3 regions of the Arthrobacter sp. TJ-217 genome follow, and region 3 is predicted to be linked to each of the others. Evidence: riboswitches for the same ligand, from Rfam matches in the RefSeq annotation. Region 3 holds a riboswitch; each other region holds the start of a gene.

Region 1 (7,966 bases), on a different contig from region 3:
TTCGCCGATTCCCTTCTCGGCCCGACGATCGGCGCGCTGCGCGCCGTGCCCTCCTTGGCATGGGTTCCCCTGCTGATCCTGTGGATCGGCATCAACGAGGACTCGAAGGTCACGCTGATCCTGATCGGCGCGTTCTTCCCCGTCTTCACCACCGTCTCGCTGGCCCTGCGCCACGTCGACCGGAACCTCGTCGAGGCAGGGCGCGCGTTCGGGCTCAACGGCATGAAGCTGCTGACAACCGTCCAGCTGCCCGCCATCGTCCCGGCGGTGTTTTCCGGGCTCCGCCTGGCTCTTGCGCAGTCGTGGCTGTTCCTGGTTGCCGCCGAACTCATCGCCGCCTCGATGGGCCTGGGCTGGCTGCTGAGCGATTCCCAGAACAACGGGAGGGTGGACAGGATCTTCCTGGCGATCATCCTGCTCGCCGTCCTCGGCAAGACGACCGACGCCCTCCTCGGCCTCGCCCAGCGCTGGGCGGTGCGGCGGTGGGCCTGAACGCAGCGAAGCCCCATACGGACCCGGGGACGTCGGAGCGCGAGCGCATCCGCTTCTGGGAAGATCAGGCCCGGCGCCTCCACTGGACCGGGGACTGGCACACCGCGCACACCTTCGATCGGGCGCGGCCGGGCCTGGACGGGGAGCTGTCGGTCCCGAGGATCGAATGGTTCGCCGGCGGCCGCCTGAACGTCGCCGCGAACTGCGTTGACCGGCACGTGGCCGCCGGCAACGGTGCGAAAACCGCGCTCCACTTCGAGGGCGAACCCGGTGACCGCCGGAGCGTCTCCTACGCCGAACTGCTCGATGAGGTAAGCCGGGCAGCCAACGCCCTGCTGGCCCTGGGCATCCGCAAGGGCGACCGCGTGGTGATCTACCTTCCCGTGCTCGTCGAGACGGTCGTCGTCACCCTCGCGTGTGCGCGGATCGGCGCCGTCCATTCCCTCGTCTTCGGCGGGTTCTCCGCCGAGGCCCTGAGGTTCCGGGTGCAGGACACCGGGGCGAAACTGCTCGTCACAAGCGACGGGCAGTTCCGCCGCGGAACCGCCGTGCCGGTAAAGGACATCGCCGACGCCGCGGTGGCCGGGGTAACCGACCTCGAGCACGTCCTTGTTGTCCGGCGCACCGGCTCGGACATCGCGTGGACCGAGGGACGCGACGTTGACTGGGCCGACGCCGTCGGGAACGCATCCCCCTTTCACTCCCCCGAGGCATTCGACGCCGAAACGCCGCTGTTCATCATGTACACCTCAGGCACCACGGGGCGTCCCAAGGGGCTCCTCCACACCTCAGGGGGCTACCTCACCCAGGCGTCCTGGAGCTTCGAGCACCTCTTCAGCTCGCCCGACCCCGCGGAGCGGGCCGGCGACGTCCACTGGTGCACCGCGGACCTCGCCTGGGTGACCGCCCACACCTACGAGCTGTACGGGCCGCTGTCCAACGGCGCCACGCAGGTCATCTTCGAAGGAACTCCCGACACCCCGCACCCGGGCCGGCATTTCGAAATCATCGAACGCTACGGGGTCACCAGCTACTACACGGCGCCCACGCTCGTGCGCTCGCTGATGCACTGGTTCCCCGACGGCGTCCCGGACTCCTACGACCTCTCGAGCATCCGCGTCCTCGGGACGGTCGGCGAGGCCGTCAACCCGGCGGCGTGGCGGTGGCTCCGGGACCAGTTCGGCCGCGGCGAGGTTCCCGTCGTCGACACGTGGTGGCAGTCCGAGACCGGCGCCACCGTGCTCTCCCCCAGCCCGGCGGACGCCGACTTCAAGCCCGGGTGCGCCGCCCGGGCCCTGCCCGGAGTGGGCGCCCGCATCGTCGACGACGAGGGAAACACGGTGCCTCCCGGCGTTTCCGGCCTGCTGGTGGTCGACCGCCACGGGCCGGCCATGGCCCGCACCGTCTGGGGGAACCCGCGCCGCTACCTCGACTCCTACTGGCGCAAGTTCGCCCGGCAGGGCTGGTTCCTCGCCGGGGACGGCGCCCGCTACGACGACGACGGCGACATCTGGATCCTGGGGCGGGTTGACGACGTCATCAACGTCTCGGGGCACCGGCTCTCCACGATCGAAATCGAATCGGCCCTGGTCGCGCACCCGCTGGTCAGCGAGGCCGGCGTGTGCCCCGTGGCCGACCCGCTCACCGGCCACGCCATCGCCGCATTCGTCGTGCTGGCACCCGGTGCGGGCGGAACGGGCGACGTCGAAACCACCCTGCGCCGGCACGTTGCCGCGGAGATCGGCCCCATCGCCAAGCCGGGTGCCGTCATCGTGGTCCAGGACGTGCCCAAGACCCGGTCCGGGAAGATCATGCGCCGCCTCCTGACCGAGCTGTACGAGGGATCGCCCCTTGGGGACACCACCTCACTGCAGAACGAGGGATGCCTCCCGGGCATCTCCGAGGTGCTCGCGCGGCGGTCCTGAAGCTTCGCCTACTCCGTCTTGGAGCCCATCCAGGACTCGAGGGGCTGGGTCGGAATGTGGACGTGCTTCATGTCATCGGGCTTGGGCGTGCTGGGGAAATAGTCGACCGGCGAATCCCCGTCGGCGGCTGCGGCCGCGGCGTCGACCAGCCCGAACCGATCCCTCACCCTGCCGAAAAAATCAGGCTCATGCAGGCGCAGCATGCGCAGCGCCGAAGGACGTGCGTAAACGCCCACCCAGTCCCCCGGGTTCAGCACCCCGACAATCCGGCCGTCGACGGACATCGATACCTGCCCGCTGCGCTCGAGCACGCGCACCGACACCAGCTCGTCGGCGGCAACGACGAGGCTGCGGTCGAAGACCATGTGAGCCGCGACGGGCGTGAAAACCAGGGCGTTGGCGCGGGGCGAGACGATGGGTCCTCCCGCAGCGAACGAGTAGGCCGTTGAGCCCGTGGGCGTGGAAATGATCAGGGCATCCGCCGAATAGGAAACGAACCGGCGGGCCCCAATATAGACCGCGACGCTCGCCTGGCGGTCCCGGCTGAGCTTCTCGAAGACAACGTCGTTGATTGCGGTGATGTCCATGCAGACGCCCCAGCCCAGGACCTCCACCGCGTCGTCCCGGACCAGCGGCGATTCAGCAACGGGTCCCTTTGGATTGTGGATGAGCGCCCCGAGCTCACTGGGGATCTCAAGGGGCCTGCTCGAGCGGATGGTGAGGGTGAGGCGCTGTTCCTCGATTGTCTCGTCCGCGATCACGGCCCTGAGGGCTTCGACAAGGTTCTCCGGCTCCACCTCGGCAAGGAACCCAAGCCGCCCCACATTCACCCCGAGGACAGGGCACTGGCAGGACATCGCCACAGCCGCCCCGCGCAGGAAGGTGCCGTCACCGCCGATCGTCACAACGAGGTCGAACGGGCCGAGCGGCACGTGGTGATGAGTCAGGTGGCCCTCGTCGTCAGCCGACCAGACATCCACCTCCGTGACGGACACGCCGTTCTCAGCGGCCCAGCTCTTGAGGGCCTCCGCCGCGTCAATGGCCCGCTGCTTCCCTCCATGCACCACGAGCCCCAGTGATCGCAGATCCACTGCCAGCTCCTTTGTTCGCTCAACAAGTGACGGTGGCCACCGCCGCGGGGCATGAGCCAGGCGGCCAACCTCGCCGATGACGCCACGTGACGCAAACCATACTCGAAATGCCCCGCAAGTCCACCCGGCGCGTGCCTGCCCCTCCAAATCTTCGCCGACCCGGGGCGACACATTTCTTGGTGCCGGGCACCCGTGCTGTCACACTCGGTAATGACCATCCCGAGCGGCCGAGAGATCTGGCTTTATGACGCCGCAGCAACCCTGGCCAGCGCAGAACGCGCTGACAGTAGGGTGCTACCGCCAGAACCGATGGAGGATTTGTGAGCACAGTCGATTATTCGCAGCCCCTGAAGTTTGCCTACTGGGTCCCTAATGTGAGCGGGGGGCTCGTGGTTTCCACAATCGAGCAGCGCACCAGCTGGGACTTCGAGTACAACAAGAAACTTGCGCGGATCGCCGAGGACGCAGGATTCGAATACGCGTTGTCGCAGACCCGCTACGCGGCGTCGTACGGCGCCGACAAGCAGCACGAGGCGACGTCGTTCTCCCTCGCCCTGCTCGCCGCAACCGAGAGGCTCAAGGTCATCGCCGCCGTCCACCCGGGCATGTGGCATCCGGGCGTGCTGGCGAAGTTCATCATCACCGCCGACCACATCTCCAACGGGCGCGCGGCCGTCAACATCGTCTCGGGCTGGCTGAAGAGCGAATTCACCAACTTCGGCCTCGACTGGCTCGAACACGACGAACGGTATGTGCGCACCGAAGAGTTCATCCGCGTGCTGCGCGGCCTGTGGACCCGGGAAAGCTACACGCAGACGGGCAAGTACTACTCCATCTCGGATTTCACGCTCAGCCCGCCGCCCGTTGATGTTCCGGGCCGCCCCCACCCCGAAATCTTCTTCGGCGGCAATTCCACGGCGGCCCAGGCGACGGCGGGGCGGGTTGCCGACTGGTACTTTTCCAACGGCAAGGACCTCGAAGGGTTCAAGGAGAACATCGCCGGGGTGAAGGCCTCCGCAACGGCCGTCGGGAGGTCGCCCCGGTTCGGCCTGAACGGGTTCGTCATTGCACGCGACTCCGAGAAGGAAGCACGCGAGACGCTGCGGGAGATCGTCGCCAAGGCCCACCGGCCGGCCGTTGAAGGCTTCCGCAACGCAGTGCAGGAAGCAGGGGCCGCAACGGCCGACAAGAAGGGGATGTGGGCGGATTCCTCCTTCGAGGACCTCATCCAGTACAACGACGGCTTCCGGACCCAGCTCATCGGCACGCCCGAGCAGATCGCCGAACGAATCGTCGAGTACAAGAAGATCGGGGTGAACCTGCTGCTCACCTGCTACCTGCATTTCCAGGAGGAGGTTGAAGCGTTCGGCAGGGACGTCCTGCCGATTGTCCGCTCCCTCGAAGCCGACCTCGCCGCCAAGGCAGGCGTCGACTTCCACCTCGAACCTCTCCCCACCAAGGCAGGCGTCTGATGACTGAGAAAACCTTCGGCTTCCGCACCCGCGCGCTTCACGCGGGAGGCACTCCCGATGCCACCCACGGCGCCCGCGCCGTGCCGATCTACCAGACGACGTCGTTCGTCTTCAAGGACACGAACGACGCCGCCAACCTCTTCGCGCTCCAGAAGTACGGAAACATCTACTCCCGGATCGGCAACCCCACTGTTGCCGCCTTCGAGGAGCGCATCGCCTCCCTTGAGGGCGGGATCGGCGCCGTCGCCACGGCTTCGGGGATGAGCGCCGAATTCATCACCTTCGCCGCCCTCTGCCAGGCCGGCGACCACATCGTTGCCGCCTCCCAGCTGTACGGGGGGACGGTGACGCAGCTCGATGTAACGCTGCGCCGGTTCGGGATCGAGACCACCTTTGTGCCGGGAACCGATCCGGCGGACTATGCTGCCGCAATCCAAGAGAACACGAAGGCCGTCTATGCGGAGGTGATCGCCAACCCGTCGGGCGAGATCGCCGACCTCGAGGGCCTTGCCCGCGTGGCGCACGACGCCGGGGTGCCGCTGATCGTCGACTCCACCCTGAGCACCCCGTACCTGATCCGCCCCCTCGAGCACGGCGCCGACATCGTTATCCATTCCGCCACCAAGTTCATCGGCGGCCATGGAACCACGCTCGGCGGCGTCGTCGTCGAAAGCGGCAGGTTCAACTGGGGAAACGGGAAGTTCCCCACGATGACCGAGCCGGTCGCGTCGTACGGGAACATCCAATGGTGGGCCAACTTCGGGGAGTACGGCTTCCTCACCAAACTGCGCACGGAACAGTTGCGTGACATCGGCCCCTCGCTGTCCCCCACCTCGGCGTTCCAGCTGCTCCAGGGAGTCGAGACGCTGGCGCAGCGCGTCGACGAGCACGTTCGAAACGCCGCAGCCGTTGCCGAGTGGCTGCAGGCGGATCCGCGCGTCGAGTACGTCAACTACGCGGGACTCACCACACACCCCCACCACGGCCGGGCACTGAAATACCTGCCGCAGGGACCGGGCTCGGTATTCAGCTTCGGGGTCAGGGGCGGGCGTGAAGCGGGAAAGACCTTCATCGAGTCGCTGCAGCTCGCCTCGCACCTTGCCAACGTCGGTGATGCCCGAACCCTTGTCATCCACCCCGGATCGACAACCCACCAGCAGCTCTCGCCGGAGCAGCTCCTGGCGGCGGGCATCCCCGAGGACCTGATCCGCATCTCGGTGGGGCTTGAGGATCTTGAGGACATCCTCTGGGATCTTGACCAGGCGCTCGAGGCCGCAGTGTCGAATTCGGGTGCGTCGGGTTCGAATGCGTCGGATGCTGATGCGTCCAACGCACCCGATGCCGCCCGGGACGTGGGCGCACCGCCCTCCGAGGACGGCCGGACCTGCGCCGTAGGAGTCGGGGCATGAGCGCGCCAACGCGGACCTGGGACGGACCCTCGGCACCGGAGCGGCTGGCACTGCTGCGGCGGGCGAAGTCGGTGGCCATCGTCGGCGCATCGGACAAGCCGTCGCGGGCGTCGTACTTTGTCGCAACCTACCTGCAGTCGTCGTCGCCCTACCGGCTCTACTTCGTCAACCCCGTGGCCAGGCAGATCCTCGGCCAGCCGGCCTATGCCTCGCTGGCGGACCTGCCGGAGGTCCCCGACGTCGTCGACGTCTTCCGCAAGCACGACGACCTCCCCTCGGTCCTTGCCGAGGCGCAGGCGGTGGGCGCGAAGGCCCTGTGGCTGCAGCTCGGGTCCTGGCACGAGGACGTTGCCCGCGATGCCGAAGAGTCGGGGATGGACGTGGTGATGGACCGGTGCATCAAGATCGAGCACGCCCGGTTCCACGGCGGACTGAACCTTGCCGGCTTCAACACCGGCATCATCTCCTCCAAGCGCCAGATTACGTCCTAGCTCAGCCGGCGGCGGCCGATTCGCCGCCGACTGGGTCCGGGTCTGCTGGGCCCGGCTCCACTGGAGCGGACACCGCGGGTCCGGGCGCAGCCGGTGCCGATTCTGCCTGTTCCCGGGCTGCCTCCGGCACTGTCTTGTCCGGCGCTTCCTGTTCAGCAGGAGCCAGCCCAGATACGGCTAATCCCCGCGTAGCTGGGTCGGGGTCGGCCGGTTCGCCGGTGACGGGCTCCGCTGGAGCCCGCTCAGGCGCGGCCGGGTCAGATACGGCTGGCTCAGGCACGGCCGGTTGCGGCGTTGCGGGTTCCTTCTCGCCCGGCTCTGAAGCCGGTACTTCCACGGGGAGCTTCGGCAGCGTGCCGGGATGCGGCGCGGTTCCACCACTTTCGGGGCCACCGTTATCAGCACGACGGCGGAGGGTCTCACCGCTTCCTGCGCCGTTGTGACCGGCCTTCGCGCGCTCGCCGGCGGGCGGCTCCGACGCCCCGGGCCGCGCCGGGTGGGCAAGAGCACCTCCCTGCACCGGATGGGTGAGCCCCGGAGGTCGAAGCTCCCCTGAAGGCCCCGGGCGTCTCACCAGGTCTGCTTGATCCCGTGCACCGTGCAGCCCGCCGGGCGTGATGCCGTGGAGCACGTCTTTCCAGTGACCGCGGGCCGGCGGGTTTCCTGATCCAGGGTTTCCTGATCCAGGGTTTCCTGATCCAGGGTTTCCTGAATCAGGGTTTCCTGAACCGTGTTTTGGATCAGCGGGTGCTGGGTGGCCGGGCAGGACCGGTGCCGGCACTGCGCCTTCCTGCGGCACGGGCACTGCCGGGGGTGCTGACGGCTGGGGCAGTGTGGCCCCGGGATCCCTGCTCTCCGGCGGCGGCACCGCATCGAACCCACCGTGTATTCCGGAGGGACGGGCGTCGCCAAGCCCTGGAATCGCTGAGCCGATTTCGGCTCCCGACTGTTTGACCGCCGGCAGGTCATGGTGCGCGTTTCCCTTTTGATCGACGGCCGAGGCTTCCGCGCCGGTTTCCCTGCCGTGCAGGTGGATCACGGCCTCTGCTGTGCGGCCAAAACCTTCGGGGAAATGCATCGTTCCGG
Region 2 (7,966 bases), on a different contig from region 3:
CCGAGCCCGGCCGCGGGCGGGTCTGCCTCGTCGTAGTCGCCGCCGGCGAAGGCCGGATCGAGCCGGATCGCCTGCAGCTGCGCCTGCCCGAAGGCGATCTGCTCAGCGGAGCTCGCAACCGTGCACGCGATGACGGCACAGCGGGCCACGCGGTGCGGATACATCAGGGCCCATTCGAGGGCCCGGGCCCCGCCAAGGGAGCCTCCGAGCACCGAATGCCAGCGGCGTATGCCCAGCTGGTCGGCAAGACGAGCCTCAGCGGCAACCGAGTCGCGGATTGTGACGAAGGGAAAACGCGAACCCCAGCGGCGTCCCGACGGGTCCGGACTCGTGGGGCCGGTGGAACCGTAACAGCCCCCCAGCATGTTCGCGCACACAACGAAGTAGCGGTCGGTGTCGATGGCCCTGCCCGGACCCACGAGGGGGTCCCACCACCCTTCCTCATCGGAAGCACCGCGGGCCACATGGGAGCTTCCGGTCAGGGCGTGGTGGATCAGGACGGCGTTCGACGCGTCGGCGTCGAGCGTTCCCCACGTCTCGTAGGCAAGGCTGACTTCGGGCAGGCTGCCGCCCGTTTCGAGCCCCAGGGCCCCGATCGCCGCGGTGCGCAGCAGCCCGTCGGAGCTGCGGTGCGGGGCCTCGGTGCTCGCGCGGGCGGCGCCGGGAGGATAGACACTCACGCCGCGCTAAGCCCCTTTCGCGGCGCGGAAACCGGCGTCGAGGTCCGCAAGGATGTCCGCGATGTTCTCCAGCCCGACCGAAAGGCGCACGAGACCGGGGCGGACTCCGGCCGTGAGCTGCGCTTCGGCTCCGAGCTGGCTGTGCGTTGTTGAAGCCGGGTGGATCACCAGGGAGCGCACGTCCCCGACGTTCGCCACGTGGGAGTGGAGTTCGAGCCCGTCGACGAAGCGCTTGCCGGCCTCGATTCCGCCGGCGATGTCGAAGGAGACGATGGCGCCGGTGCCGTTCGGCCCGTACTTCAGCCCGCGCTCGTACCAGGGGCTGGAGGGCAGTCCGGCATAGGCAACGGATTCGACGTCGTCGTGCAGCTCAAGGAACTCCGCGACGGCGCGGGCGTTGGCGATATGGCGCTCCATGCGCAGGCTGAGCGTCTCGAGGCCCTGTGCGATCAGGAAGGCATTGAACGGGGAGATCGCTGAGCCGAGGTCGCGCAGGAGCTGCACGCGCGCCTTGAGGATGTAGGAGAGATTGGCCCCAAAGGCGCTTCCGACCCCGAGGTCCCGGGCGTAGACAAGCCCGTGGTAGCTCTCATCCGGGGTGTTGAAGCCGGGGAACTTCTCCGGGTCGCGGCCGTAGTCGAAGCGGCCCGAGTCGACGATGACGCCGCCGATGGCCGTGCCGTGTCCGCCGAGGTACTTCGTGGCGGAGTGGACAACGATGTCGGCACCCCACTCGATGGGCCGGATGAGGTACGGGGTCGAAACTGTCGCATCGGCGATCAGCGGGATGCCGTTGTCGTGGGCGACCGCGCTGATCCCCTCGATGTCGAGCACGTCCTGGCGGGGGTTGGAGACGACCTCGCCGAAGAACGCCTTGGTGGTGGGCTGGACGGCGGCCCGCCACTGCTCGAGGTTGTCGGGGTCTTCGACGAAGGTGGTTTGGATCCCGAATTTCCTGAGGGTGTGCCGGAAGAGGTTGTAGGTGCCCCCGTACAGGCTCGGGCTTGCAACGATGTGGTCGCCCGCCTCGGCGATATTGAGGATGGCGTAGGTTTCGGCCGCCTGCCCCGAGGCGAGCAGGAGGGCACCCACCCCTCCGTCGAGTGAGGCGATGCGCGTCTCAACGGCCTCCTGGGTGGGGTTGCCGATGCGCGTGTAGATGGGGGCAAGCTCCGTGAGGGCAAAGCGGTCGGCGGCGCTCTGGGCGCTGGGGAAGACGAACGACGTCGTCTGGTAGATGGGCAGCGCACGCGCGCCGGTTGTTGAATCGGGGGTCTGGCCGGCGTGGATCTGCCGGGTTTCAAAAGACCAGTTGCTGGACATGGCGCTCCCTTTGGTGCTCAAGGGGCCCCGTCGACGCCGCGCCATCGAGGCGACGGTGGATCGGTAAGGACCCGCGCTTGCGCAGCATCCCTGTGACGCTGCGCCTGGTCTTCACCCGGGGCACCCCACCGCGGTTGGAGGGTTGCCGGCCAGCAAGCCGGGGCTGTGTGCTGGCACTCATGACCTGCCTCAATGAAAGCCGAGGGACCGGATTTCGGCAACCCATATGACTTCCCGTTAAGTAAGGTGCCCCTAAGTCGAGACGGGCGTCACAAAGTGCCACTATGTAGCCATGCGCTTGGACCATGTTTCTTATGCCTCTGAACCTGATGGACTCGCTGCCACCGCGGAGCGTATTTCGGCCGCGCTGGGCGTAGAAGCGGTGAAGGGTGGTGTCCACCCCCGTTTCGGCACACGGAACATGATTCTGCCCCTCGTCAACGGCCAGTACGTCGAGGTGGTCGAGACCCTGAACCATCCCGCCTCGGACAAGGCACCCTTCGGCCAGGCCGTGCGGTCCCGGTCCGAAGCAGGCGGTGGCTGGATGGGCTGGGTAGTCGCAGTCGATGACCTCACGCCGTTCGAAGAGCGCCTGGGCCGGCGCGCCGTGCCCGGCAACCGCAAGTTCCCCGACGGCCAGGAACTCACCTGGCAGCAGATCGGCATCAAGGGCCTCATCGCCGATCCGCAGGTCCCCTACCTGCTGCGCTGGGACGACGGCACCGAAGCACTCCACCCCTCGCAGGCACGCCCTGCGACCGCACGGCTCGACTCGCTGACCATCGCCGGCTCATGCGCACGCGTGACCGAGTGGCTCGGAATGCCCGTCGAAGCGCCCCTGGGCGATGTCTCGGTCAAGTGGATTGCGCCAAACGGCACCCCGGGGCTCATGTCGGTGACCTTCGACACCGCGAACGGCCGCGTCGAGATCTAGTACCGGATCCCCCGGAGACCGGCATGGCCGAGCGGCTCGCCGTCGTGGTCCCGGTGTTCAACGAGCCCGGGATCGGCCGCACCCTTGAGGCACTGTACCGGCAGTCGGAGCGCACCGGGATGGTGCTCTATGTGGTGGACAACGGCTCGTCGGATGACACCCGGGTGCGCATCGAGGCGTTTGGCCGGCTTAGGCGCGACTTTCCGCTCGTGGTGCTCGATGAGGAGCAGAAGGGTACCGGCGCGGCGGCCGACACCGGTTTCCGCAGGGCCATCGCCGACGGTTTTCCATTGGTGGCGCGCACCGACGGCGACAGCGAACCCCGGCCGGACTGGACGGCGCGGATCCGCCGCAATTTCGCCGGGCACCCCTCGGTGCAACTGCTGGGCGGCACGTCCGTGCCCCTGCCGGACGCCTACCGGCGCCGGTTTGACGGCGTGCTCCTCGCCTTCCTCTTCCCTGCCCTCCGCGGAGCCCTCGCGCTGCGCCACCGCGACCCGGCTTGCCTTCGCATTGTCGCCGGCCACAACCTTGCCGTCCGCTCGTCCGCCTATGAGCGCGCGGGCGGTTTCCCCCGCTCGTCGACCGATGAGCGCGACGAGGATGTCGAGCTCACCCTTCGGGTGGCCCGCACGTTCGGCCGGCGGGCGGTCCGCATCGACCGGCGGCTGAGAGTCGCCACGTCGATGCGCAGGATCCGCCGTTACGGGGTGCTGCGCACCGGCCTGCGCCATCTGCGCGCCGGAGCGGGACCCGGCGGTTCCGCGCCCGGCGGGTCAGCCCACCTGCCCTGAATGCTCAGCCGCCCACCCCGATTGCCGGTCCGAGCAGGGCGAACCCGACGAACCCGGTGATGTCGAGGGCGGCGTGGGCAACGACGAGCGGCATGGCGCGCCGGGTCCGGGTGTAGATGTAACCGAACACGAGCCCCATTGCCGCGTTTCCGAGGAACGGTCCGATGCCCTGGTACAGGTGGTAGCTGCCGCGCAGCAGGGCGCTCGTCACAAGGATGGCCGGCGCCGACCAGCCGAGGGCACGCAGGCGTTCAAAGAGGTACGCCACCACGATGACTTCCTCGAGCAGTGCGTGCCTCAGGGCGGAGAGCACGAGCACCGGAACCGTCCACCAGTAGGCGTCGAGGGCCGCAGGGACGATCGCCGTCGTGACCCCCAGCGCCCGTCCGGCGGCGTAGACCCCGAGGGTCCCGACGCCGATGCCCGCGGCGAGGCCGAGTCCCAGTCCGAAGTCGACGGCGGGTTTCTCGAAGGTGAGCCCGATCTTCCGGAACACCGATCCCCCGCCGGCGCTGAGCAGGAACAGGACAAGCGCCACCGGAACCAGGGCGAAGAAGATTCCGAGAAGCTGATAGGCGAGGTCGAAGTACTCGCGGTCGTTGAGCACCGGGTTCAGGGTGCTGGTCTGCGCCGAGAGGGGCCCGCGGCTGAGCTTCTCGAGCAGGTCGACGATCGAATAGACGGCGGATTGCCCAAGGGAAAGCCCGAGCACCAGGAGGATTTCGCCGGTGGTGCGGCGGCGCTGCGCCGTATCTAGCCGGCCGGCCGGGGCGGTGGGAGCGCGCATGGGCCTATCTTTCCAGCGGAAGCGGCGGATTCACAGCCAAAGGGATGAAGCGTCAGCGGATCCGTTGCCCGTTGCGCCACACTGCGCCGGTCAGGGGCATGCCCGGGCGGTAGGCGAGGTGGGTCACCGAGGGTGCGTTGAGCAACTGCAGGTCCGCGCGGTGGCCCACGGCGAGGGAACCGACGGCGCGCGCACCGTCCGCGTCGGTTCCCGTGTGCCTGCCCAGGGCCAGGGCGCCGCCGTACGTGGCGGCACGGACCGCTTCGGAGACGCTCAGTCCCATCTGCAGGACGGCGGTGGTAACGCAGAAGGCCATCGAGGTGGTGTAGGAGGTGCCGGGATTGCAGTTGCTCGCCAGGGCCAGCTGCACCCCTGCGTCGATGAGGCGCCGGGCGGGAGGGAACGGCTGCCGGGTCGAAAGATCACAGGCCGGGAGGCAGGTTGCGACGGTTCCGCGCCCTTCGCCGCCGTCCCAGCCCGACCAGGACTGGGCAAGGGCGTCGACGTCCTCATCGCTGAGATAGTTCGCGTGGTCGACGCTCGCGGCGGCGAATTCCACGGCGAGCGCCACGCCCTCGCCGTGGCCGAGCTGGTTCCCGTGGACGCGCAGGCCCATGCCGGCGTCCCGGCAGGCGGCGAGCACGGCCCGGCTCTGCTCGGGGGTGAACGCTCCGCGTTCGCAGAACACGTCGGCCCATGCAGCGTAGGGGCGGACGGCCTCGAGCATCGGCCCGCAGACAAGTTCCGTGTAGTCGTCGGCGCTGATTCCGGCCGGAACGAGATGCGCCCCCAGGAAAGTCACTTCGTCGACGGCACCCGCGGCGATCCGCGCGCTTCGGGCCTCCTGCTCGACGTCGAGCCCGTAGCCGGTCTTCGTCTCAAGGTAGGTGGTGCCGCCGGAGGCGGCCTCCTCCACGCGTCCGAGCAGGAGCCGGGTGAGGTCGTAGTCGCCGGTCCGGCGGGTGGCCTCGGTGGTGACGGCGATCCCTCCGGCGGCGTACGCCTCCCCCGCCATGCGCGCCTCGAACTCGGCGGTGCGGTCGCCGGCGAAGACCAGGTGGGTGTGGCTGTCGACCCACCCGGGCAGGGCGGCCCGGCCGGCGGCGTCGTGGACCGTATCGGCGGCCGGGGCCGAGGCTGCCTGCCCGATCCAGCTGATCCTCCCGCCCTCGAGGACGACCGCTGCATTCGGGAGGACCCGCTGCTCGGCGTCCTGCGTTGTCAGCTCACCGATGTTGGTGACGAGGGTCGAACTCATTGCTGCTCCTGGGTGGCGGCGCCGGAGGCCGCGGCGTCGAGGTGGCTGATGGCGGCCGCCATCAGGGCGGCGGGGTCCCCGAGCCGCAGGTGCCGGCCGTTGCGGGCCCGGGGAAGGCCTCCGATGACGACGTCGGTGACATCGGCGGCCGTTGCGGAAAAGACGAGCTGCCCGGGGCTGCTCCCTGCGGTGCGCAGTGATGCGGGGTCGACCGCCATCAGGTCGCAGACCTGTCCGGGCTCAAGCCCGGCGGCCGGGCGGCCCTGGGCGGCAAGCCCGTTGCCGCTGCCTGCGGCGAGGAGGTCGTCGGCGGTGAAGCGGGACCGCTGCCCCGAGGAAAGCCGCTCGCCGTATTCAAGGGAGCGCATCTCAAGCCAGGGATCGATTGCCGCGTGCTGGTCGGTGCCCAGGGCAATGCGCGCACCTGCCCGCTGCAGCTCAAGGGCGGGCCCGATGCCGTCGGCGAGGTCGGCCTCGGTGGTCGGGCACATCACCACTGTCGCACCGGCACCGCCAAGCAGGCCGATGTCCCCGCGGGTGAGGTGGGTTGCGTGGACGGCGGAGAGCCGCCCGCTCAGCAGCCCGTGGCGCTCCAGGAGACCGGCGGGCGTAAGCCCCGTCGCCGCGAGGCAGGCCTCGTTTTCGGCGGGCTGTTCCGAGAGGTGGATGTGCAGCGGTGTCTCGGGCGGGAGCCCTGCGGCGAGTTCGGCCAGGGCCGCTTCGGGGACCGCGCGCACCGAGTGGATCGCGGCCCCGAGGACAACCGGGGATTCCGGAAACCGGCCGGCAAGGGCCCGGCGGAGGGAGCTGTGCCGGCGGAGCCAGGCCGCAGCGGAACCGTCGCCGAACCGGGCCTGAGCGGGTTCGAGGGGAACCCCGAAGCCGCCGGTGAGATAGCAGGTGTCGAGCAGGGTCAGCCGGATTCCCGCCGCTTCGGCGGCGCGGGCGAGGGCGAACTCCATGGCGTGCGGCTCGTCCGCCGGGTTCGGGTCTGCGCCGCCCGCGGCTCCGGCGGACGAGCCGTACGGCGTTCCGTTCCCGCGGTGGTGCACGTAGTGGAATTCGGCCACACTTGCCCAGCCGGTCACAACCATCTCCGCGAAGACCGCCGTGGCGAGTTCCTCGTACAGCTCAGGGGTGAGGGTGCGAGCCGCGGCGTACATCTGCTCCCGCCAGGTCCAGAAGCTGCCCGGGCCCCCGGCATGGGTGCGCCCCCGCAGCACCCGGTGGAAGGCGTGGGAGTGGGCGTTGGCCGCTGCGGGGAAGACGACGCCCCGCAGCACCGTGTCGCCGTCCTCCGCGGGCACTCCGGTTTCGACGGAGTCGATTGTTCCGTCATGCCTGAGCCGGGCCCGCACACCCGCGGTGATGCCCCGGCCCTCCCGCCACGCCGATTCGCACCACACCGGCCTCACGGTGTGCGCCTCACAGCAGGTCCTCAAGCACATCGGCGAGCGCCGACGCTCCGGCGTCGGCGTCGTCGCGCTCGACGTGTTCCTCCGGGGAGTGGCTGATCCCGGTCGGGTTGCGCACGTAGAGCATGGCCGAGGGAACGATTCCGGAGAGCACCGCGGCGTCGTGCCCGGCGCCGGTGGGAAGCACCGGCGCACCGCCCAGTGAGTTGGCGAGCCCGCGCTGGAGGGCGGGGTCGAAGGCGACGGTTCCGCTGAGGGATTCCTCGGTGAGTGTCACCGAGCAGCCCTCGAAGGCCGCGGCCTTCTGGGCCTTGCCGTGGATCCTCTCCACGAGGGCGGCGGCCACGGCGTCGTCGGGGTGGCGCACATCGAGCCACAGGTCAACGCGCGAGGCGATGACGTTCGTGCCGCCGGGCACCGGCTGAAGCCGTCCCACTGTGGCCCGTGCATCCTCCTGGGCGCGTGCGGCCTCCCGCACCGCGAGAACGATCTGCGCCGCGGCAACCATCGGGTCGGCGCGGTCGGCCATAAGGGTGGTCCCGGCATGGTTGCCCTGCCCGTGCACCGAGAGCCGCCAGCGTCCGTGGCCGAGCACGAAGGAACCGACCGCGACGGCGGAATCGAGGTCGGCGAGCCCGCGGCCCTGTTCGACGTGGAGTTCGATGAAGTCCCCGATATTCCTCAGCGCCTCGTCGTCGCGCCCCATCCGGGAGGGGTCGAGCCCGGCGGCGCGGGAGGCATCGGCGAAGCTCGTGCCGTCGGCGTCGGTGAGGCT
Region 3 (7,966 bases):
GCCCACCGGAAATCGTCGGGTTCCCAGGCGGTGAGGACCGGGAGGTCGGCCACGGATTGGGTGCCCGTTGGGTCATCATCGAGGACCACCAGAACCCGCCCCGAGGCCGCGACGGCGGCGGCAATTTCCCGAGGATCAGTGGGGACGGTGCCCGGATACTGGGCGAGCAACGCTGCTTCGCGTGTCAAGAGTATTCACATCCTCGGGAAGACCTTGTCAGACGTCATATGTGTGGTGTTAGTGTTTCAGCCAGCATCTAGCCCGTCAACGAATTGGGGGCGTTGCTGCAGAACAGTCACTGACCGGGCAACGGGGCTTGGCCAGCGTTCCGTCGAGGGGTACATCACCGTGGATATACAACTTCTTTTGGCACTGGTTCTGGGAATTGCCACAATCATCGTCCTCGTGCTCCGCACGCGTCTTGATGCCTTTGTGGCCCTCCTTATTGCGGCTCTGGTGACCGGCATGGTCGCAGGTCAGGCGCCGCTGGACATCGTCTCGTCGATCACCACAGGGTTCGGCAATACGCTGGCCACGATCGGAATCGTGATCGGCCTCGGCGTTGGGATCGGCAAGATCCTCGAGGTGTCGGGTGCGGCGACAGCGCTCGCCCTCGCGTTCCTGAAGGTCTTCGGCAAGGGCAGGGAGCCGTGGGCGATGGGCAGCGTTGGAGCCCTCGTCTCGATCCCGGTGTTCTGCGATTCCGGGTACGTCATCATGAACCCGCTCGCCCGGTCGATTGCGCGCGTGGAGAAGGGCGGTTACATCGTCCTCGCCCTGGCGCTCGGCTGCGGCATGACCCTCACCCACCACCTCGTCCCGCCGACACCGGGGCCGCTCGCCGTCGCCGGTATCCTCGGGGCGGACCTCGGTGCGCTCATCCTGGCCGGGCTCGTCTTCACCGTGATCCTGCTGCCGGTCGTGGTTTTCTACGCCAAGTGGATGGGTCCGAAGCTCGAGTCGCAGATCAACGCCAACGTCCGCACTGCCGTCTACGGCTCGGCCGCAGCGGTGTCGACCGGCGGGCGGTCGGCCGGCGCATCCGGCGGAGCATCAACCGGCACGACGCTCGCTGACCGAACCGCAACGGCGGACGCCGCCCCGGCAGGTGCCCACACCGACGGGCGCGACGACGACCCCGGCGCCGGCGACGCTCCGGTGGATCCTGCCGCCGAACTCGGCACGCCTCCCGAGGGGGCGAAACCGCACCGGGTAGGGGCGTTTGTCGCATCGCTGCCGCTGCTCATCCCGCTGCTGCTGATCATCCTCAACACGGTGAGCGGCGCCATTGACCAGAACAACCAGGGCGTTGTCGGCACCGGTGAGTACGAGCCGTCCGCCTGGGCCGTGCCGCTGGCCTTCATCGGCAACCCCGTCGTCGCGCTGGTGATCGGCGTCCTCCTCGCCGTCTACGTCCTGCTGCCGCGCTGGACCCCACGCTCTAAGGTGCAGGGCTGGTTCGCTGACGCCGCGGCCTCGGCAGGGCTCATCCTCCTGATCACCGGCGCCGGTGGCGCACTGGGACAGGTGCTGCGCGACTCCGGCGTCGGCGACGCCCTCGCCGTGGCCATCGCTGCGACCCCGCTGCCCGCTTTCCTCGTTCCGTTCCTCATCGCGTCACTGGTGCGCATTGCCCAGGGTTCCGGAACGGTCGCAATGATCACCGCCGCGTCAGTCACCGCTCCGCTGGTCGTCTCCCTTGGCATCGATCCCATCGTCGCAGCCCTGGCCTGCACCGCCGGTTCGATGGTGTTCAGCTACTTCAACGATTCCTACTTCTGGGTGGTGACCCGTTTCGCCGGTCTGGATGGCACGGCGGCCCTGCGTGGGTGGTCGGGGATCACCACGGCCGTCTGGGCCGGGTCGATTCCCCTGCTGTTCCTCGCGAACCTCGTGCTCGGGTAACGGGGTACTTGGGGGAGGCCGTCGTCGCGGAAGCGGCGGCGGCCTTTGCTTTGGTGGCGACTAGCCGACGAGCTTCGCGTAAACGACGTAGTTGTCGTCGAACTGGCCGGTCGCCGGATCGAATCCGTCGCAGGTAATCAGGCGCAATTCGGCCCCGTCGGTATTGCCGTACACCTCGGTGGTGGGAAAGGCGTCCTTCGGATACTGCTCGCCGCGGTCGACGGCGAATACTGCCGTTGTGCCGTCCTCGCGGGTTACCTCGATTTTGTCCCCGGCCTTCAGCTGCCGCAGCGAAGCGAAGATGCCGGGCCCGCCGTCGGTGGCGTTGACGTGCCCGAGGAGAACGGATGGTCCACGCTCGCCCGGAGTGGGGGACTGGTTGTACCAGCTGGCAGGAGCGCCCGGGCCGTCGGGCGGCACTTCAAGAGTTCCGTTGGTGCGCAGGCCAAGGCTGAGCAGCTCCGATTTCGCGCCAGTTGAGGGAATGCTGAATGACACCGGCGCTGATGCCGCAAGGACCGGAAGTTTCGGGTCGGTGGCGGTGGCGGACGGGTTCGGCGAAGGCTTCGCCGACGCAGACGGCGAGGGCAGCCGTGTCGGCTCGGCTGATGGCGATGGCGGAGGTGCTGCCTGGGCAGCGGAAGGTGAAGTAGGAGCGTCGGACTGGACGGTGGAACCGCAACCCGTGAGCAAGAGAAGGGCTACCACCGCAGCGGCGAGCGGGCCCCTGCGGCGGTAGCCGGTGAAACGCGTCATGCGTAGGACAATATCGGATCGATTCGGATGGTGGTGGGACTCCTCCTAAACGTTGCTGCGGCGGCGTACGAGGAATGTTCCGCCGGCTGCGGCGGCGAGGACGAAGCCACCGCCCAATAGAACGGCCCCCGTGGTGTCGTTCTGTGGCTCCTGTGCCACGCCGGTGTCAGCTCCACCGTTGGGCATTTGGGTTACCTGTGGCGGTGTTGCCATGGGGTAGTTCGCGTTTTCGCACCCAACGTTGTCGAGGTCGCTGTCCAGATGGGTGCCATAACGGGGATCAGTTGAAGGGATGTTGTACACACCGGCTGCCGCAGCAGCGGAACAGTTGGCGAAAGGTACCGCCATGGCGGGTGCCGCTGAAAGTGCTGTGAAACCGGCTGCTGCCACCAGGGCAAATGCTGCTGAGCTCTTTTTCATTGGTTTTCCCTACAGATTGTTGAGTTACAAGAGTTACTTATGTGACGGGTTACACAACGATTGTAAGCACCCTTAACACTCCCTGAGAAGACCCTTATGCAAACGGATATCGGATCGGATATCTAGCTACTTTCATCGCCGATAAGCCATGCGGAGGCTTCGAGCAATACCCTGGGAACGGGCGAGACGGAGTGTCGTGCTAATTTGTATGTGTCCCGGAAGTTTAGGGATAATGGCAATCAATCCAGTCGTGCAGTACCTGGTCAAGAATCGCGATTGCAGCTGTAACGGAAGTTCAGCGAAGATAGTTTCATGTGCATAGAAGCGCAGAGCCTTGTCGGTGTCACCGGCAGGGCTTTTTTGTCGTCTAGAACAAAGGAGCAACGATGAACAACTGCGAGGACTACCCGGAGCTTTACGTTGACGGAAGCTTCTTCATGGAATTCTTCGCCGATGAACGCGACGAGCACGGCCTGCCCATTCTGACTATTGCGATGTTCCCGGTGGCCGTCACCGGTGTGTCGTCGGAGGGCAACTGGGTATACGGGCCCGACGGGCGATACCTGATGGAGGAGTTGATAATCCCACTCGAGGAGACGCCGTTGACGCTTTCAGAGCTGGAGGCACGTGGGCTCTTGGAAAGGCAGGTAATCATCAGCGCAGATGTAACCGGCCCTGGGCTGGCCGCCACCGAAATTGAACCCTTGTTCGGCGTCCCAGCGGCGGCGATGATCCTTGCAGTCCTGGAGAGCGCTCTGCTTGGCGAGGAATTGAACGGCGATGTCAGGGGCGCTCGATACCGCAACGCTGAAATGAGCGATGCCGGACGCGTCCTTGCAGTTCAGTCAATGCAGGAGAACCTCGCCCGAGAGCTGTCACTAACGGCACAGGGGCGGGTGATGTTGGATTTCCTGCACAAGGCGCTAGCCCTTGGGTAGGGAGGTTGCGCGGAATCTCAGGAAAAGTGGGCAGTGACGCACTCCGTGACTTTCTGTGACGGACCGTTCTCGACGCGGGCGCCGTCCTGCCCGTAGGGTCGAATTCAGAATCAAGAGTTCCAACGCAAAACCCTGGTTTGTTGGACGGCAACCCTCTCGCTGTAGCGGGGTGCCCCAGGTGAGGATTCGGCCCGGCCGGCGGAGATGACCGGAGGGCAAGTACGGCACTTACCTCTTGGCAAGTGCCCTAATGCAAGGGTTCTTTTGCCATGTCCTTATCCCCACATTCCTCCAACTCGCCCCGTCAGATCCGCTTCAACGCTTTCGACATGAACTGCGTCGGCCACCAGTCTCCCGGTCTGTGGCGCCACCCCGAGGACCAGTCCTGGCGGTACAAGGACCTCCGCTACTGGGCAGACCTCGCGAAGACGCTCGAAAAGGGACTGTTCGACGGCATCTTCATCGCCGACGTCCTCGGCACCTACGACGTCTACGGCGGCTCCGACGAGGCCACTCTCCGCCAGGGCACCCAGACTCCGGTGAACGACCCGTTCCTCCTGGTCTCCGCCATGGCCCTGGTGACCGAACATCTCGGGTTCGGCGTCACCGCAGGCACCGCCTACGAGCACCCGTACCCGTTCGCCCGCCGCCTCTCCACGCTCGACCACCTGACCAACGGGCGGTTCGGCTGGAACGTTGTCACCGGGTACCTGCCGTCGGCGGCGCGGAACCTCGGGCAGACCGACCAGCTCGAGCACGACGAGCGCTACAACCACGCCGACGAGTACCTCGAGGTGCTCTACAAGCTGCTCGAAGGCTCCTGGGAGGACGACGCCGTCGTAAGAGACACCGAGACCGGCGTCTTCACCGACCCCGCGAAGGTCCACGGGATCGGCCACGAGGGCAAGTACTTCACGACGCCGGGAATCCACCTCAGCGAACCCTCCCCGCAGCGCACCCCCGTGATCTACCAGGCCGGGGCTTCACCGCGGGGCATCGCCTTTGCCGCAGGCAACGCCGAGGCCGTCTTTGTTGGCTCGCCGACCAAGGAGATCCTCAAGGACACCGTCACGAAGATCCGCGACGCCGTCGAAGCCGCAGGGCGCGACCGCTACTCCGTGCGCGTCTACACGCTGCTCACCGTCATCACGGACGAGACGGAGGAGAAGGCGCAAGCCAAGCACGCCGAGTACCAGCAGTACGTCAGCTACGAGGGAGCCCTGGTGCTGGTCTCCGGCTGGTTCGGCGTGGACCTCTCCGTCTACGGACCGGACGAACCGCTCGGGAACGTGAAGTCGAACGCCATCCAGTCGGCCGTCGCCAACTTCTCCAAGGTGGAGGACGACGGCAAGCCGTGGACGGTACGCGACATCGCCGAGTGGGCGGGCATCGGCGGGCTGGGCCCGCGCGTCGTCGGCTCCGGCGCGCAGGTCGCCGAGGAGCTCCAGGCGTGGGTGGAGGAGACCGACGTCGACGGGTTCAACCTCGCCTACGCGATCACGCCGGGCTCGTTCGAGGACGTGGTGAAGTACGTGGTACCCGAACTGCAGAAACGCGGCGCCTATCCCACCGAGTACGTCGAGGGGACGCTGCGCCACAAGCTCTTCGGCCGCGGCGACCGGCTGCCCGCCGAGCACCACGGCAGCAGCTACCGCCTCCAGCCCGCTGCCCGCTGACTTCCCGGGGAGAAACTAGCGGGCCCCTGAATTAGTAAACCGACCAAAACCTACCGACACGGTGCGGATTCGGTGAGGGCTGGACCGGCCCAGCTTCGAGGTTGGCCGCGCCGTGCGTGATTGGCCGGTTCAATCGGCACGGCAAAGGCCCCGCCTCCTTCCGGAAGCGGGGCCTTTGTTGTGGAGCCTTTGCTGTGGCGGAGATGCTCAGCCGCGCAGGCGCTCCATCCCTGGGTCGAACAGTGGCTCGGCCGCGACGGTGGCACGGACCCGCTCGCCGAAGTATTCGATCTCAACGGAGTCGCCCTCGGCAACCGCGGCGGGCAACCAGGCGTAGGCGATCGGCCTGCCGATCGAGAACCCGTAGGCGGCGCTTGTGACGTACCCGGCGGCTTCACCGTTCACGAACACGGGCTCCTTGCCCATCACCACCGAAACACCGTCGTCAACCGTGAGGCAGCGCAGCGCCCGGGCCGCAGCCTTCTCCCGGCGGGAGGCCAGGGCGTCGGAGCCCTTGAAGCCTTCCTTGTCCTTGTTGACCGCGAAACCGAGCCCGGCTTCGAAGGGGTGGTGCTCCGAGGTCATGTCGGCACCCCACAACCGGTAGCCCTTTTCAAGACGCATGGCGTTGAAGGCCCCGCGACCGGCGGCGATGATGCCGTGCTCCTGGCCCGCCTCAAACAACAGGTCCCAGAGCCGAAGCCCGTGTTCCGCCGTTGCGTAGAGCTCCCAGCCGAGCTCACCGACGTACGAGAGGCGCATTGCGGTGACAGGGATTCCGCCGATGCTGATCTCTTTGGCGCGGAAGTAGCGCAACGCCTCGTTGCTGAGGTCGTCATCGCTGACCTTGGCCATGACGGTCCGTGCCAGCGGCCCCCACAGTCCGATGCAGCAGGTGGAGCCGGTGATGTCGGCGATGTGCGCCCACTGCCCGGGATCGCCCGCGGCCTGCTCCCGGGCCTCGCGGCGCAGGTACTCGAGGTCAACGTTGCTGTTGACGCCCAACTGGAAAGTCTCCTCGCCCAGCCGCGCCACCGTGACGTCGCTGCGGATGCCGCCGTCGTCGTTGAGCAGGAGGGTGTAGGTCACCGCCCCGGGCTTCTTCGCGATGTTTCCCGTGCTGAGCCGCTGGAGCAGCGACAGCGCCCCGGGCCCGCTCACTTCGAGGCGCTTCAACGGCGTCATGTCGTAAAGGCCGACGGCGGTGCGGGTCCGCCAGGCTTCGGCCGCCGAAATCTCGGAGTGGAACATCCCAGCCCATTCACTCCGCGGCGGCGCCTGCCATTCCTCTGGGAGCTCAGCGAGCAGTGGGCGGTTGGCTTCGAACCAGTGCGGGCGTTCCCAGGCCGCCGACTCAAGGAAAAACGCTCCAAGTTCCTTCTGGCGGGAGATGAACGGGCTGACGCGAAGGTCACGCGGGGACTCCCGGGGCTGAAGCGGATGCAGCACGTCGTAGATCTCCACGAAGTTCTGCTGCGAGGTTTCGCTGACGTAGGCGTCGCTCGTTTGCACCTTCTCGAAGCGGGTCACCTCGCACCCGTGAAGGTCGGTGCGGGACTGCCCCTCGACGAGCAGTTCCGCCATGGCCTTGGCCACGCCGGCCGAGTGGGTCACCCAGACGGCCTCGGCAACATAGAACCCGTCGACCTCAGCCGATTCGCCAAGGAGCGGACCGCCGTCGGGGGTGAAGGAGAAGATCCCGTTGAAGCCCTCCGCAATCTGCGCCCCCTGCAGCGCGGGGAGCAGATCCTGACTGTCTTTCCACGAGGGAAGGAAATCGGCTTCGGTGAAGTCGAGGCGGGACGGCATGCGGTGCTCGGACATCTCGTCGGCGCCGACGCGGGGGAGGGTATCGAGGTCAACCGGCATGGGGCGGTGCGCGTAGCTGCCGATCCCGATCCGGTCGCCGTGTTCGCGGTAGTAGAGGTCCTTGTCCTGGTAACGCAGGATCGGCAGCCGGGCGCCTCCGGGCTCGTTCTGTGCACCGTGCCCGGGCAGCGCCGTCGTCTTGACGTACTGGTGGGCAAGCGGCAGCAGCGGCACCTTCATGCCGACCATCTTTCCGACCTCCCGGCCCCAGAACCCCGCGCATGTGACCACGATGTCCGCGGGGACGACGCCGTCGGGGGTCTCGACGCCAGTGACCCTGCCGTTGGCCTGGGTAACGCCGGTGACGGGAGTGGAGCCGATGAACTTCACTCCTGCCTCTGAGGCGCGGCTGATGAGCAGCTGGACGGCACGGGCGGCGGAGGCGAGGCCGTCGGTGGGGAT

Evidence for each region. Region 3 has a riboswitch for S-adenosylmethionine ahead of AC4D2R_RS04340 (LLM class flavin-dependent oxidoreductase). Riboswitches for the same ligand answer to the same signal wherever they lie in the genome.
Region 1: it holds a riboswitch for S-adenosylmethionine, as region 3 does, so the genes downstream of both, sfnG (dimethylsulfone monooxygenase SfnG) here and AC4D2R_RS04340 (LLM class flavin-dependent oxidoreductase) in region 3, are expected to answer to the same signal.
Region 2: it holds a riboswitch for S-adenosylmethionine, as region 3 does, so the genes downstream of both, AC4D2R_RS15275 (bifunctional o-acetylhomoserine/o-acetylserine sulfhydrylase) here and AC4D2R_RS04340 (LLM class flavin-dependent oxidoreductase) in region 3, are expected to answer to the same signal.

The regions. Positions count from the first base shown of each region.
Region 1 covers NZ_JBZCNJ010000005.1:203,413-211,378, forward strand. Annotated here, with positions in the region: gene AC4D2R_RS11015 (ABC transporter permease) at 1-492, shown strand, start outside; gene acs (acetate--CoA ligase) at 483-2,417, shown strand; gene AC4D2R_RS11025 (NAD(+)/NADH kinase) at 2,426-3,508, opposite strand; SAM riboswitch class I at 3,720-3,824, shown strand; gene sfnG (dimethylsulfone monooxygenase SfnG) at 3,829-4,980, shown strand; gene AC4D2R_RS11035 (O-acetylhomoserine aminocarboxypropyltransferase/cysteine synthase family protein) at 4,980-6,389, shown strand; gene AC4D2R_RS11040 (CoA-binding protein) at 6,386-6,880, shown strand.
Region 2 covers NZ_JBZCNJ010000009.1:49,711-57,676, reverse strand. Annotated here, with positions in the region: gene metX (homoserine O-acetyltransferase MetX) at 1-680, opposite strand, end outside; gene AC4D2R_RS15275 (bifunctional o-acetylhomoserine/o-acetylserine sulfhydrylase) at 687-2,003, opposite strand; SAM riboswitch class IV at 2,072-2,188, opposite strand; gene AC4D2R_RS15270 (VOC family protein) at 2,296-2,937, shown strand; gene AC4D2R_RS15265 (glycosyltransferase family 2 protein) at 2,961-3,731, shown strand; gene AC4D2R_RS15260 (CPBP family intramembrane glutamic endopeptidase) at 3,736-4,518, opposite strand; gene hutI (imidazolonepropionase) at 4,571-5,776, opposite strand; gene AC4D2R_RS15250 (formimidoylglutamate deiminase) at 5,773-7,191, opposite strand; gene AC4D2R_RS15245 (allantoate amidohydrolase) at 7,202-7,966, opposite strand, start outside.
Region 3 covers NZ_JBZCNJ010000002.1:259,285-267,250, forward strand. Annotated here, with positions in the region: gene AC4D2R_RS04315 (four-carbon acid sugar kinase family protein) at 1-188, opposite strand, end outside; gene AC4D2R_RS04320 (GntP family permease) at 349-1,905, shown strand; gene AC4D2R_RS04325 (class F sortase) at 1,966-2,661, opposite strand; gene AC4D2R_RS04330 (excalibur calcium-binding domain-containing protein) at 2,707-3,081, opposite strand; gene AC4D2R_RS04335 (hypothetical protein) at 3,468-4,019, shown strand; SAM riboswitch class IV at 4,128-4,247, shown strand; gene AC4D2R_RS04340 (LLM class flavin-dependent oxidoreductase) at 4,289-5,695, shown strand; gene AC4D2R_RS04345 (GcvT family protein) at 5,903-7,966, opposite strand, start outside.